DNA from 2 places in the Methylobacterium sp. 17Sr1-1 genome. Region 2 is predicted to be linked to the other one. Evidence: predicted binding sites of a transcription regulator. Region 2 holds the regulator's gene; the other holds the start of a gene.
The links. The regulator LexA, encoded in region 2, represses DNA repair genes until DNA is damaged. The targets are predictions, from matches to a motif close to TGTTCNNNNTGTGTTCNG.

Region 1: the regulator LexA is predicted to act here: its motif matches at 4,680-4,697, upstream of DK412_RS23450 (UvrD-helicase domain-containing protein).

The regions. Positions count from the first base shown of each region.
Region 1 is NZ_CP029552.1:5,155,669-5,163,171, reverse strand. Features, by position in the region: gene DK412_RS23465 (heme-binding protein) at 1-161, opposite strand, end outside; gene DK412_RS23460 (SDR family NAD(P)-dependent oxidoreductase) at 182-838, opposite strand; gene DK412_RS23455 (PhoH family protein) at 1,200-1,916, opposite strand; gene DK412_RS23450 (UvrD-helicase domain-containing protein) at 2,311-4,668, opposite strand; gene DK412_RS23445 (hypothetical protein) at 4,802-5,050, shown strand; gene DK412_RS23440 (thioesterase family protein) at 5,126-5,689, opposite strand; gene DK412_RS23435 (FAD-linked oxidase C-terminal domain-containing protein) at 5,917-7,335, shown strand.
Region 2 is NZ_CP029552.1:1,853,519-1,861,021, reverse strand. Features, by position in the region: gene DK412_RS08375 (NCS2 family permease) at 1-993, shown strand, start outside; gene DK412_RS08370 (cupin domain-containing protein) at 1,186-2,370, shown strand; gene lexA (transcriptional repressor LexA) at 2,445-3,212, opposite strand; gene DK412_RS08360 (hypothetical protein) at 3,401-3,679, opposite strand; gene DK412_RS08355 (tlde1 domain-containing protein) at 3,978-5,147, opposite strand; gene rpsT (30S ribosomal protein S20) at 5,911-6,186, opposite strand; gene DK412_RS08345 (hypothetical protein) at 6,416-6,631, shown strand; gene queC (7-cyano-7-deazaguanine synthase QueC) at 6,724-7,431, shown strand; gene DK412_RS08335 (acetyl-CoA acetyltransferase) at 7,496-7,503, shown strand, end outside.

The DNA.
Region 1 (7,503 bases), 3.2 Mb from region 2:
TCGGTCTCGACCGCGAGCCGCGGCTCGTAGTCCCGAATCTCGACGCCGCGATCGAGCCGTTCGACCACCGCGTAGCGGGGCTGGTCGTAGAACGCACGGATCCCGAACACCCCGAGGACCGATTCGATCAGCGTGACGGCGTAGTAGAGGATCTTGTCCATGGCAGCGAATTCTTGCGCGGTCAGAGCGGGAGCGGGAGCGGGTGGTGGATCAGCACGACGGCGCGCCCGACATGGTCGTTGCTCGCGATCTCGCGGGTGATGAACTGCGCCACGTCCGCCCGGGCGATCAGCCCGTTCTTCCACGAGGACGGCCGGTCGAGCACCTGGTAGCGCCCGGTCGCGGGCCCGCCGGTGAGCACGCCGGGGCGCACGAAGGTCCAGTCGAGCCCGCTCTGGCGGATCCGGATCTCCTGGGCGTCCTTGTCGTCGTAGGCGCGGCCGAAGACGAGGCGGAACGGCAGGCGCTGCAGCGGGCCGATCGCCGCGCGGCTGTCGCCGGTGCCGAAGCCGGTGACCGCCACCAGCCGGCGCACGCGCGCCTTCTCCATCGCCGGCACGAGCACGTTGGTGGCGTCCGAGAACAGCCGCACCGGCCCGAACAGGTCGCGGACCGGCACGCCGAGGGCCTGGACCACGGCATCGACCCCGTCGAGCGCGGCCGTGACGTCGGCCGTCGACAGGGCGTCGCCGGGGAAGCGTTCGAGATTCGGATCGGACAGCTCGATCTTGTTCGCGGATCGCGCGAAGGCCCGCACCCTGTGCCCTGCGGCGAGCGCCGCCTTGACCGTCTCCAGGCCGATGCCCTGGCTGGCGCCGATGACGAGGAGATGGGGCATGGATGCGTCCTGGGGGAGCGAGAAAGTCGGTCGACCCTAGGAAGCGTTCGGGCACGCGATGGTTGCTGGCGCTGGGGCAGATTCCGTCACGGGTGCCGCCGTTGCGGCGATAGGACCCGGACGTCAGGCGCTGAGGAATGCCCAGCCCGCATCGCCCCAGCTCCCCCACTCACGACCTCAGGATGAGGGCGCGAGGAGGATGGAGGAATATATTGGGGCCGGCGATCAGGCGCTCCTCGAACTCAGCTTTGCGAGTCACGCAGACGATCAATGATCGATGCAGGTGCTCGACATCGCTCTCTCGATGCCGTTCTCTATTCGAAGCCTGCCCGACTTCTCCAGCCGGGCAGGCGTCGCGATCTCACACCCGCGCTTCCTCGAAGGCCCGCACCCATTCGGCGCAGATCCCCGAGCGCACGATGTCATCCAGGCCGAACTCGACGATCGGGATCGGCATCATCCGGCTCTTGACCAGGTGGATCACCGTGCGAAGCCCCGAGGTCTCGCGCAGGTCGGTCTGGGAGACGTCGCCGTTGATGATGACCTGGGTGTCGTCGCCGATCCGGGTCAGGAACATCTTGATCTCGGCGGGGGTGGTGTTCTGGGCCTCGTCGAGGATCACCAGGCAGTTCTTGAAGGTACGGCCGCGCATCACTTCGAAGGGCACGACCTCGATGTCGCCGGCCTTGACGGCGATCTCGAAGGCGCCCTCGCCCATGCGCTCCTTCATGGTCTCGGTCAGGGGGGCGACCCAGGGGGCGATCTTGTCCTCGAGGGTGCCGGGGAAGAAGCCGAGGGAGCGGCCGGAGGGCACGTTCGGCCGGGTGATGACCACCTTGGCGACCCGGCGCTGGCGCAGCTGGTCGGCGGCGCGGGTGCCGGCGATGTAGGTCTTGCCGGTGCCGGCGGGACCGAGGACGATGACTTGCGGGTGGGACCCGAGGGCTTCCAGATACTCGGCCTGACGGGCCGTCATCGGCTGGATCGGTGGCGGGTTGCGCTCTTCCTCGAAGCGCGTGCGGTGGACGCGGATCGGGCGGTCATCAACCAGTTCAAGTCGTGCGCGTCGTCTCTTCACGGATCAACACTCCCACTGGACTTGCGGTGCCGATATTGGTGTGCCCTCTCGTGTCCCTGATCTCCTGTGTTCTTGTGACGACTCAAAGCCTCGCGGGCTGCAACGGTTCCGGTCGGGGTTGACGCAGGCGGTGGACAAGTCCGCCTGTTTCACCCGACAAGGTAAGCAGTCGATGATGAACGAGCAATTGTCGCGCCGCACCATGCCCCTGCGAAACCGGAGGGGACGCGGATGGGGCGACGGATTGTGATGAAAACCACACAGAGGTGGAGGGGATGGGCGCGGAAGCGGTACGAGCGACGGCGGGGCGGGCGATGAGGACAGGCTTGCCGGATGAGATCGCCACCTGATCGCCGCTCCCGGTTGGCCCGCGGACGGTGCCCGCGGGACCGCTTCAGCCCGGCTGGACGAAGCTGTCGAGGACCATCTTCCGGCCGGCCTTGTCGAAGTCAACGGTGAGCTTGTTGCCGTCGACGGCCGCCACCGAGCCCGGTCCGAATTTGGTGTGGAAGATGCGTGCGCCCGGCTCAAAGGCCGACGGGGTGCCGGTGGATTTGGCCACCAGCGTGCCCTCGATCTGCTGCGGCCCGCGCCGGCCGGGCGAATTGTTCCGCCCTCCCCCGCCGAACCGATCCTGATTGTAGCGATCTTGGCCGGCAGTCTGGGCCTGGGCCCGCTGCCAGCCGGGGGTGGAGTAGGACGAGCCGAAGGCCGGGGCCTGCCGGTCGAAGCGCGAGGGCCCCTGCGAGAAGCTGGCCGGCGCGTCGAGCACCGCGACGCTCGCTTCGGGTAACTCGTCGATGAAGCGGCTCGGCACCGTCGAGGACCACAGGCCGTGGATGCGCCGGTTGACCGCGAAGGAGATCTTGGCGCGCTTGCGCGCCCGGGTCAGGCCGACATGGGCGAGGCGCCGCTCCTCCTCCAGGCCCGCCCGCCCGCTCTCGTCGAGGGCGCGCTGGTTCGGCATCAGGCCGTTCTCCCAGCCGGGCAGGAACACGGTGTCGAATTCCAGGCCCTTCGCCGCGTGGAGCGTCATCAGGCTCACCCGGTCGCCGCCCTCGGCCTCGTTGGCGTCCATGACGAGGGAGACGTGCTCGAGGAAGCCGGCGAGGTCCGGGAACTCCTCCATCGAGCGCACCAGCTCCTTCAGGTTCTCGAGCCGGCCGGCGGCGTCGGCGGTGCGCTCCTTCTGCCACATCTCGGTGTAGCCGGACTCTTCCAGGATCGTCTGCGCCACCTCGGTGTGCGGCTGGTCCTCCAGGAGCTTGGCCCAGCGGGAGAAGCTCTGGCACAGCGCTCGCACGGTGGAGCGGGGCTTGGGCTTCAGCTCCTCGGTCTCGCTCATCATGCGGGCGGCCTGGAGCAGCGGCACCTTGGCGCGGCGGGCGAGCCCGTGCAGAGCCTGGAGCGTCGCGTCGCCCAGGCCGCGCTTCGGCGTGTTGAAGATCCGCTCGAAGGCGAGGTCGTCGGAGCCGTTGGCGACGATGCGAAGATACGCCAGCGCGTCCCGGATCTCGGCCCGCTCGTAGAAGCGCGGGCCGCCGACCACCCGGTAGGGCAGGCCGAGCTGGACGAAGCGGTCCTCGATCTCGCGCATCTGCGCCGAGATGCGCACCAGCACGGCGATCTCGGCGAGCTTGTGGCCCTTGGCCTGCAGGCTCTCGATCTCCTCGCAGACGAGGCGCGCCTCCTCCTCCGAGTCCCAGGCGCCGGTGACCGTGACCTTCTCGCCCTCCGGGCTGTCGGTGCGCAGGGTCTTGCCGAGGCGGCCCTCATTATGGGCGATCAGCACGGAAGCCGCGGCCAGGATGTGGCCGGTCGAGCGGTAGTTGTTCTCCAGCCGAACCACCAGGGCACCCGGAAAATCGTGCTCGAAGCGCAGGATGTTGTCGACCTCGGCGCCGCGCCAGCCGTAGATCGACTGGTCGTCGTCGCCGACGCAGGCGACGTTGCGGTGCCCTTGCGCGAGCAGGCGCAGCCAGAGATACTGGGCGACGTTGGTGTCCTGGTACTCGTCGACCAGGATGTAGCGGAAGCGCTGCTGGTAATTGGTGAGTACGTCCGGATTCTCGCGCCACAGCCGAAGGCAGAGCAGCAGCAGGTCGCCGAAATCGACGGCGTTGAGCGCCCGCAAGCGCTCCTGGTAGGCGGCGTAGAGCCCACCCCCCTTGCCGAAGCCGAAGGCCGAGGCTTCGCCCGCCGGCACCTGCTCGGGGCCGAGGCCGCGATTCTTCCAGCCGTCGATCGTGCCGGCGAGGCTGCGGGCGGGCCAGCGCTTCTCGTCGAGATCGGCCGCGGCGATCACCTGCTTCAAGAGCCGCAGCTGGTCGTCGGTGCCGAGGATCGTGAAGTCGGAGCGCAGGCCGACCAGTTCGGCGTGGCGGCGCAGGATCTTGGTGCCGATGGCGTGGAAGGTGCCGAGCCACGGCATCCCCTCCCCGGCCGGACCGATCAGCGTGCCGATGCGCTCCTTCATCTCCCGGGCGGCCTTGTTGGTGAAGGTCACCGCCAGGATGTCGAAGGGCCGGGCGCGCCCGGTCGAGATCAGGTGGGCGATGCGGGTCGTCAGCACCCGGGTCTTGCCGGTGCCGGCGCCGGCCAGCACCAGCACCGGCCCCTCCGTCGCCTCGACGGCGCGGCGCTGCTCGGGATTGAGCCCCGTGAGGTAGGAGGCGTCCTGCGGCACCACCGCGGCGCGGGCGCGGGCGGAGATCGAGGTGGGGGCAGTCCCGGCCGGGAAGTCGCGAGTCATGCCCGCATCACTGGACCAAAACGCGAACGGCGTCGAGGGTGGGGAGCGCATACGTCTCGGGTGCGAGGCCGGAACCTTGCGAGAGCCCCGGCGTCGTTCCCGCAGCGACCAACCCGACAGGGAAAGGACCCCGATGCGCGCCCACGCCCTTCTCATCCTCGCGCTCGCCGCCGCGCCGCTCCCGGCGCTGGCGCAGAACCAGGTGCCCGCCAACCGCTCCCAGCAGGCCGTCGAGGGGATCAACCGCTCGATCACGTCCGGTGCCGAGACGCGGAGCATCCAGCAGCAGAACCGGTTCGAGACCAACCAGCTCCAGGGGCAGATCCGGAGCCAGCAGGCCACGCCGCCGCCGCCCGCGCCGATCGTGGTCCCGCGGCGCTGACGCGCTACACTGTCGGTTGCGCGGCGCCGACGCGCCACAGTGTTGGTTCCGCGGCGCTGACGCGCCGCCCGGGCCTCAGTGCCTGACCCGCGCCCCGGCGGCTGCGAAGGCGATCGCCTCCGGTCGCGGGTGGCTGCGGTCCGGAATGCCGATCACCCGGCCGAGATCGTCGGGCCGCGGCAGCCGGGCATGCGAGCCGAGCATGACCGAGAGGTTGGCCTGGATGTCCTCCGGGAACGGCGCCACGCGCCGCGTCATCGGGTCGACGTGGAGGGACAGGTTCTCCGAGGTGGCGGCGACCCAGCCCTCGGTGGCGTGGCGGATCTCGGAATAGAAGTGGATCCGCTTCTCGTCGAAGGCGATGAGCTGCAGCGTCACCCGCACCCGATCGTCGAGGACCAGCTCGCGGCGGTAGCGCACGTGGACCTCGGCGGCGAAGGTCGTGCCGCGCCCGGTCTCCATGTAGTCGGGCCCGAGGCCGACCACGCCGAACGCCTCGTCCACCGCCCGGTCGAACAGGACGTGGTAGTAGGCCATGTTCAGGTGGCCGTTGTAGTCGATCCAGCCCGGCTCGATCGCCATCGTGGACGACACGAACGGCGCGAAGAAGAAGACCGAAGCGGGACGGTCGTCAGCCATTGTGGGGCTCCCGGTGAGCGCAAGCGGGATGACAAGGGCGCCCAGGGACGTACCACGCTTGGGCGAGGGATGCATCCCCGGATGCGTTGCACCTTGGGGCAAGGTGTCAGCCCCGGAGCGCACTTCTCCGTGACCGGGCGCCCGGATATGCCGGCCGGGACACGGCTGCTAGAGTGGCCGGCAAAAGGCCGGTCCGCCCGGTCGCCACACCGTCCGGGAGACCCGCCATGAACGCCCCAAGCCCTGTTCCCACCCGCGAGCGCCCGTCCCCGGAGACCGTGGATGCCGTCATCCGCGAGCTGACCTCGCTCTTCGGCAACCGCGTCGTCACCTCGCAGGCGGTGCGCGAGCAGCATGCCAGCACCCTGACCTGGGTGGCCAACCAGCCGCCGGACGCGGTGGTCTACGCCACGAGCACCGAGGACGTGCAGGCGGTGGTGCGCGTCTGCGCCGCCCACAAGATGCCGGTCGTCGCCTTCGGCACCGGCACGTCGCTCGAGGGCCACGTCAACGCGCCGTTCGGCGGCATCTCGATCGACATGAACGGGATGAACAAGGTGCTGGCGGTCCATGCCGAGGACCTCGACTGCGTGGTCCAGCCCGGCGTGACCCGCAAAGCCGTGAACGAGCACCTGCGCGACCAGGGCCTGTTCTTCCCGATCGATCCGGGCGCCGACGCGTCGCTGGGCGGCATGGCGGCGACGCGGGCCTCGGGCACCAACGCGGTGCGCTACGGCACGATGAAGGACAATGTCTTGTCGCTCACCGCCGTGATGCCGAACGGCGACATCGTCCGCACCAGCCCGCGGGCGCGCAAGACCTCCGCCGGCTACGACCTCACCCGGCTGCTGGTGGGCTCCGAGGGCACCTTCGGCATCATCACCGAGCTGACCCTCAAGCTCGCCGGCATCCCGGAGGCGATCTCCGCCGGCGTGTGCCCGTTCCCGAGCATCAAGGCGGCCTGCGACGCGGTCATCGTGACGATCCAGTCCGGCCTGCCGGTGGCGCGGATCGAGCTCCTCGACGAGGTCCAGGTCGCGGCTTGCAACGCTTACTCGAAGCTGACCCTGCCGGAGACCCCGCTGCTGCTGGTCGAGTTCCACGGCACGGATGCCAGCGTGCGCGAGCAGGCCGAGCGCTTCGGCGAGATCGCGGCGGAGTTCGAGGGCGGTCCCTACGAGTGGGCGACGAAGCCGGAGGACCGCACCCGGCTGTGGCAGGCGCGCCACGACGTCTACTGGGCGGCGGTCGGCTTGCGGCCGGGGGCGCGGGTCATCGCCACCGACGTCTGCGTACCGATCTCGCGGCTCGCCGAATGCGTCGACGAGACCAAGCGCGACATCGTCGAGAGCGGCATCACCGCGCCGATCGCGGGCCATGTCGGCGACGGCAACTTCCACACCTCGCCGCTCGTGATGATGGACGATCCCGACGAGATCGCCCGGGTCACCGGCTTCATCGAGCGCCTGGTCGCCCGCGCCATCGCCATGGAGGGCACCTGCACCGGCGAGCACGGCATCGGCCAGAAGAAGATGCGCTTCATGGAGCTGGAGCACGGGCCGGAGGCGCTGAACCTGATGCGGACACTGAAGCGGGCGATCGATCCGGACAACATCATGAACCCGGGGAAGGTCGTGGCGGTGTAGGCGGCCTTCTTTCCACGATGAGATCGAGCTTGTAAGCGGACGTTCGTCACAAGGCTCTCCCTTTCCCGGACGACTGAAACGAAGTGGAAGGAGATCCGGGATCCAGCGCAAAAAGTCGCGAAGCGTCTTTATGTCTGCAACGGTGCAGCATACAGAGCCGCTTCGCGG
Region 2 (7,503 bases):
GCGGTGTTCATCTCCGGCCTGCTCTTCATGGTCGTCACCCTGACGGGCCTGCGCCGGATCATCGTCGAAGGCATCCCGCGCTCGATGCGCATCGCCATCACGGTCGGCATCGGACTGTTCCTCGCGATCATCGCGCTCAAGAGCGCCGGCGTGGTGGCGGCGAGCCCGGCGACCTTCGTCACCCTCGGCGACCTGCACAAGCCGAGCACGGTGCTGGCGGTGCTGGGCTTCCTGATCGTCGCCGTGCTCTCGGTGCGCAAGGTGCGGGGCGCGCTGCTGGCCGGCATCCTGACGGTCACGGCGTTGAGCTTCGTCGTCGCCGACAACACCTTCCAGGGCGTCGCGTCGCTGCCGCCCTCGATCGCCCCGACCCTGTTCGCCCTCGACATCACCGGCGCCCTGTCGGGCGGGTTGCTCAACGTGATCCTGGTGTTCTTCCTGGTCGAGCTCTTCGACGCCACCGGCACGCTGATGGGCGTCGCCAACCGGGCGGGCCTCCTCACGGAGGGCAAGATGGAGCGCCTCGACAAGGCCTTGATGGCGGATTCGTCGTCGATCTTCGTCGGCTCGCTGCTGGGCACGTCGAGCACCACGGCGTATCTCGAGAGCGCGTCCGGCGTCGAGGAGGGCGGGCGCACCGGGCTCACCGCCGCGACCGTGGCTTTCCTGTTCCTCGCCTGCCTGTTCTTCGCGCCGCTCGCCGGCTCGGTCCCGGCCTACGCCACGGCGCCGGCCCTGTTCTACGTCGCCTGCCTGATGCTGCACGAGCTGGTCGATCTCGACTGGGACGACCTGACCGAGGTGCTGCCGGCCTGCGTCACCGCGCTGCTCATGCCCTTCACCTACTCGATCGCCAACGGCGTCGCCTTCGGCTTCATCACCTACGCGGTGATCAAGCTGCTCACCGGCCGTTTCCGCGACGTGAAGCCGGTGGTGTGGGTGATCGCGGGCGTATTCCTGTTCAAGTTCGTGGCGACGGGCAGCGCGCATTGAGGGGGGTGGAAGTCGTGACAGCCTCCGGCTCGCCGATCGACTTCCGGAAACCGCCACTGGGAAGTCGAATCACCGGTTAAGTGTCCCTCAAACGAAGGACGCCCAGTCGAGCCGGAACGCTGATCATGCATGCGGGCGCCCGGGCCGAGCGGGACTCGTCGCGACATCGCGCCCTTTCGTCGAGAGGGCTTCATGGACCAGACCAGCCGCCGCGTCTTCCTCGGAACCCTGGCCGCGGGCGGCAGCTTCGCCGTCGGCGGCGCCTTCGCCGCCACGGACGACGGTCACGCCGCCGGCGCCGACGTCGCCCCCGCCGGCACCTTCCTGCGCACGATCCCCCGCAAGGCCGGTGCGCCGCCGGCCTTCACCATCTCGCTCGATGCCGGCCCGATCAAGGCGACCTCGGGCGGCTGGGCCCGGGACGTCACGACGCGCCAGCTCCCCATCGCCACCGGGATCGCCGGCGCGCACCTGTTCCTCAACCCGGGCGGCGTGCGCGAGATGCATTGGCACAGCTCGGCGGAGTGGGGCTACATCGTCGCCGGGCATTGCCAGGCGACGGTGATCGACGCCGCGGGCGAGATGGAGGTCGTCAACTTCGCGCCCGGGGACACCTGGTACTTTCCCGGCGGCCACGCCCACGCGATCCAGGCCCTCGGGACCGATCCGTGCCACGCGATCCTCGCCTTCGACGACGGCCTCTACGGTGAGCACGGCACCTTCGGGCTCTCCGACTGGATGAGCCGCCTCGACCCGGCGATCCTCGGCCACGCCCTCGGCGTGCCGGAGGCGACGCTGGCGGCGCTTCCCCCGGGCGAGACCTACATCATGCAGGGGCCCGTCCTGCCCCTCGACGGCCCGGCCGCGCGGGCCGAGCGGCCTCTCGCGCCGTCACGGTCGCATCGCTACGGGCTGGCGGGGAGCGACACGATCGTGGATGCCGCCGGCAGCACGATGCGGGTGGCGCCCGCGAGCGCCTTCCCGGTCTCGGCGGGGATGACCGGCCTTCTCGTGCGGCTCGCGCCCGGTGCGATCCACACCCCGCACTGGCATCCGGGCGCGAACGAGTGGCACTACGTCCTGCGGGGGCGCACCCGCGTGACCCTGTTCGGGCCGGACAAGCGCCTAGCCGTGGCCGAGCTGGGCCCGGGCGACTGCGCCTACATTCCGCGGGCCTGCGGACACTCCGTCGAGAATATCGGGACCGGAACGGCCGAGCTCGTCGGCGTGCACGACAGCGGGGTCTACAGCGAGTCGTCATTGGCGGGCTGGCTCGCCCAGGCGCCGCGCCACCTGCTCGCCGCCAATCTCGGCCTTGACGAACAGGCCGCCGCCAGCTTCCCGACGGCGTCGCGGGTCTTCAGCCGGACCGTCTGAGCGCGCGGGCGGCTCACGAGGATTGCGAACGCAGGACGGGGCGGACCGGCCTCCGGTCCGCCCCGTCCTGTCCCTCAATATTTCCGGACGAGGCTCACCAGCCGGCCCTGGATCCGCACCCGGTCCGGCCCGAGCACCCGGGTCTCGTAGGCCGGGTTGGCGGCTTCGAGCGCGATCGAGGAGCCGCGGCGACGCAGGCGCTTGAGGGTCGCCTCCTCGTCGTCGATCAGCGCCACGATGATGTCGCCGGTATTGGCGGTCTCCTGGCGGCGGATCACCACGAGGTCGCCGTCGAGGATGCCGGCCTCGATCATCGAGTCGCCGCGCACCTCGAGCGCGTAGTGCTCGCCGCTGGCGAGGAAGTCCGGCGACATCGCCACCGAGCGGCTCTGGCTCTGGATCGCCGAGATCGGCGTACCGGCGGCGATCCGGCCCATCACCGGCACGCTGACCGACTGGCCGTTCTCGTCCGACGCCGTGGCCATCGCGGGGATGCCGGCGGGCCGCTTCGGCTCGTGGGCGCGCCCGCCCTCGACCACGCTGGGGTTGAACCGCAGCACCTCGGCGCCGGATCCAAGGCCTCCGGATCCATGCCCTGCGGGCGCGGCCGCCACGGGCCCGGTCACCGCGTCGGGGATGCGGATCACCTCGATCGCCCGGGCCCGGTTCGGCAGGCGGCGCAGGAAGCCCCGCTCCTCCAGGGCCGTGATCAGGCGGTGGATGCCCGATTTCGACTTGAGATCGAGGGCGTCCTTCATCTCGTCGAAGGACGGGGGGACGCCCGTCTCGCGCATTCTCTGCTGAATGAAGCGGAGCAGGTCCAACTGCTTACGCGTGAGCATGTGACACTCTCATCCCCGCGCTGTCGCGCTCCGGAAACAAACCACGAACATGGTAAGCGTTCCGCAAGTGTTCCGCAAGCGGGTCTCGAACTGCGGCGGGAGAACGCAGCAGAGGGAAGAGATCCGGGTCAATTCGGGCGATGTCGGGCAGGCAAACCGCACCTCGCGAGCAGCGGAACGACGCTCTGCTAGCGCCGGGCGGGCTCCGGCTCGCGGGCGAAGAGCGGGTTCGGCGGCGGCTCCGCGGTCGCGGAGAGCGGCCGGTGGAACGCGTCCGCCAGGGAATCGACGTGGACCGGGGGAGCGACCGCGCCGTCGGTGCTTGCGGCGGGGGCCGGGGGCGGGCCGGCGATGACCTGGGGCAGCCGCAGGCCGCCGGGGCCGACCGTGGTCTGCTGCGCCTGCGCCAGCGCCGGCGCGGGGAGCAGGAGAACCGCCACGATGCCAGCCCCCAGGATCGACTTCATCCGACGCTCTCCTCTCGTTGAGGGGCGTGTACACGCGAGACGCCGACTGGTTCCGCCGGATCCGGCCCGACTCGGGGGAGCTGTTCGAGTCGGCAGGCCGAAGTCAAACCCTCTGCGTCATCCCGGGGCCGCGCAGCGGAACCCGGAAGCCATAGCCGCTAACGAGGCAGGATGATGCGGCGACCGATCCCGTCTCGTTCTCCGATGTCGGCGGTGATGGATCCCGGGTTCCACTGCGTGGCCCCGGGATGACGCGGAGGGTGTCAAGTTCCGTCGAGGGCCGATCGAACTGGCTCTCTCAGCCCCGTGTCGCCCGATCCGACGGCCCGCCCCGCCCGATCCGCGGCAGGTCGCTCGCGCCGCTGCCCGGCACCACGACGAGGCGGCGGACCTCGCCGCGCAGGAAGGCCTGCAAAAAGCGGTCGTAGTTGCGGAACGAGACGCAGCCGTTCGAGGCGCCGCTCGGGCCGAGCATGTAGGTATGGGCGAGCAGCCCGACCCGGTTGTGGATGGCGCCGCTGCCGCCGACCGGGTTGAGCCGGATCGCCCGGACGCCGTGGAACAGCGCCTCGCGCTCGGTGAGATCGTAGGTGCCGGGCGGCGTGGCGCCGCGCATCTTCAGGTGGACGTTGCGCGGATCGTCCATGTGCGGCCCGAGGCCGGAATGCGCCTCCAGCGACTCGCCGCTCGGCAGGGTCACGGTGCGGGCGCTGATGTCGTAGACCGCGATGCCGGGGCTGGCGCTCAGGCGCGGCCGCGGGCTCGGATCGAGGCCGCCGGGGGCCGCGTAGGCGAGGGTCTGCGTCGGGGCGCTCGCCCCCCCTCCCCCGAAGATCCGGTCGAACAGCGACGGCTCCTCCGGCAGCGCGGCCTTGAACACGCTCTGGGTCGAGGCCATGGCCTGCGTGGAACGCCGCGGCACGCGGGTCGCCAGCACGGTCGGCGCGGGCCGCGCCTCGGAGGGGCGCAGCTCGGGCGGGCGCGGCACCGGCAGGGGTACGGCGACGAGCGGCGTGGTGGCGGGCTGCACCGCCGCGGACGGCGCGGCCTCGCGCGGCTCGGCATCGGGGCGCAGGGCCGCGAGCGGCGAGAGGTCCCGCTCGACGAGGGCGGCCGGCGCGGCCTCGGCGAGGCGCTGCGGCGCGGGGACCGGAGTCGCGGCCGCGGCGAGCGGGTGCGACTCGGCCGGACCCTCGCGGGTGAAGCCCGCCGCGTCGCCCCCGAGGGTCGGCACCGGCGCGAGCATCCAGCCGAGCTCGGCCGGGGAGATGCGCGCCTCGCGCAGCGGCGCGACCGGATCCGCCACGAGGCCCGCCACCGGGGGCCGGGCCGCCTCGCGCGGCATCAGGCCGGCGGCGGCGCCGATGCCGCCGAGCACGGCGGCGATGCCGAGAAGCCGCCGGTTGCGGCGGCGGCGGCGGAGGGAGCCCGGGGCGAGGCGACCGGACGAATACGCGACGAGGTCCATGCGGCCTGTACTCGATGGCTTGTCCCGCACGGGCCCGCCCGGCCGGCCGCCGGCGCGCGAGCGCCCGACGGGCCGGTGAGATCGGCCGTTTAGGAAAGGATCAACCTTAAGCCCTCGTATTGAGCGGCCTCTTGGTTAATCCCGGCTAAATGACACCGGCCAAATTCCAAGAATTCGTGGCACGCTGATGGCGAGAAGGGTCGGCGGCTCTCGGGCCGGGCGACCGTCGCCACCCCGCTTCGGTATGCCCCGATGCGAGGCGGGCAAGTCTGTCCGGGGAAAAGGACGAGGCGGGGGAACTCCCCTCTCCCCGACAGATCCCGGGCTTGCCCGGGATCTGCAAGCAACAGACGAAGTCGGGCAAGCCCGACTTCTCGCGGGGAGAGGCCTGAGCTCCGAAGGGGCTCAGGGAGCAGCGAACCGAAGGTTCGCCGCGAGGGTGAGGGGGTCTCGACGCGCGAGGCTCCTCCGGAAACACCCCCTCACCCTCGCTCCGGCTTTCGCCTCCGCTTGCCGTATCGCCTGAACGGCGACACGGCCCTCTCCCCGCCCACGTGGAGAGGTGAAACCCGTGCCACTTCTTTTTCCCGGACAGCAGGGGGGCGTGCGGCAATTTCCTCGGACCACGCGCCCTCGTCGGATGCAGACACGAAAAAGCCCGGCGCGCAGGCCGGGCCATTTCCTCTCGTCTCTCGGACCGGTCACGCCGTGGCGGCGCGGATCCGCGAGGCCGAACGTTCGGCGGTCACTCAGGCACCAGGCGTTACGCCTGGGCGGCCTGCAGGCCCTTCACGCGGGCGGCGAGGCGCGAGACCTTCCGCGAGGCGGTGTTCTTGTGCACGATCCCCTTCTGGGACGCGCGCATGATCTCCGGCTCGGCGGTCCGCAGGGCGGTCAGCGCGATGCCGTGATCGCCGGCCTCGATCGCCTCCTCGACCTTGCGGATGAAGGTGCGCATGCGGCTGCGGCGCGAGCGGTTGACTGCCGTACGCTTGGCAATCTTGCGGGTCATCTTCTTGGCCGACACGGTGTTGGCCATCGGCGTTCCTCATTCAAAAAGGCGAGGCCCGAGCGATCCCGGCGGGATCGTGGCGTCGCGTGTCAGGGCATGGAAGCACGGGCAACCCGCCGGGCGAAAGCCCGCAGGTCCGCGAGCCGCGGTCTATAGACGCGAGCGGCCGGAACGTCAACGCCGGACCCGAAAGCCGGCTTCGGAACGCTCTTCCCGCTCAATGGTTGAGGTTCTAACATCTCCAAGGGAGTTCAGCATGATCCGGTCCGCTTCCCTCCTCGCCGCCGGCCTCCTCGCGGTCTCGTTCGTCGCGGTGCCGCACCAGGCCGAGGCCAAGGGCTGCATCAAGGGCGCGATCGTCGGCGGGCTCGCCGGCAAGGCGGTCGGCCACGGCAAGGCCGGCGCGGCGGCCGGCTGCGCGGTCGGCCACCACAACGCCAACAAGAAGGCGAGCCAGGCGCAGGGCCAGTAGCACACGCGAGGGCCATTAGGCTTGCGCGACGCTCCGGGCGTATAGGGAGGGCGGTCCCGGGGACGGGGCCGCCCTCTTCTGTTGGAGCCCGCATGACCTCGTCCGACGGTGCCCTGGTGCTGTTCTCCGGCGGGCAGGATTCGTCCACCTGCCTTGCCTGGGCCCTCGACCGCTTCGACCGCGTCGAGACCCTCGGCTTCGATTACGGTCAGCGCCACCGGATCGAGCTCGCGTGCCGTGCCGCCTTGCGCGCCGAGATGACCCGGATCGTGCCCGCCTTCGCCGGGCGCCTGGGCGACGACCACACCCTGAGCCTGGACGCCCTCGGGGCGGTCTCCGAGACCGCGCTGACCCGGGACACCGCCATCGCCATGGAGGCGGGCGGCCTGCCCAACACCTTCGTGCCGGGCCGCAACCTCGTCTTCCTCACCTTCGCGGCGGCTTTGGCCTACCGGCGGGGCCTGCGCCACATCGTCGGCGGCATGTGCGAGACGGATTTTTCGGGCTATCCCGATTGCCGCGACGACACGATCAAGGCGTTGCAGGTCGCGCTCAATCTCGGCATGGACCGCCGCTTCGTGCTGCACACGCCCCTGATGTGGATCGACAAGGCCGAGACCTGGCGGATGGCCCGCGACCTCGGCGGCGAGGCGCTGGTCGACCTCATCGTGCGCGAGAGCCACACCTGCTACCTCGGCGAGCGTGGCGCCCTCCACCCCTGGGGCCACGGCTGCGGCACCTGCCCCGCCTGCTCGTTGCGCGCCGCCGGCTATGCGCGCTTCCGCGCCGAGGATGCGTGAGCAGCGCTTGCGGGCAGTCCTTCCGTTGCGCACATTGCACCGCAAACACCGGGAGGAGAGAATCATGACCGC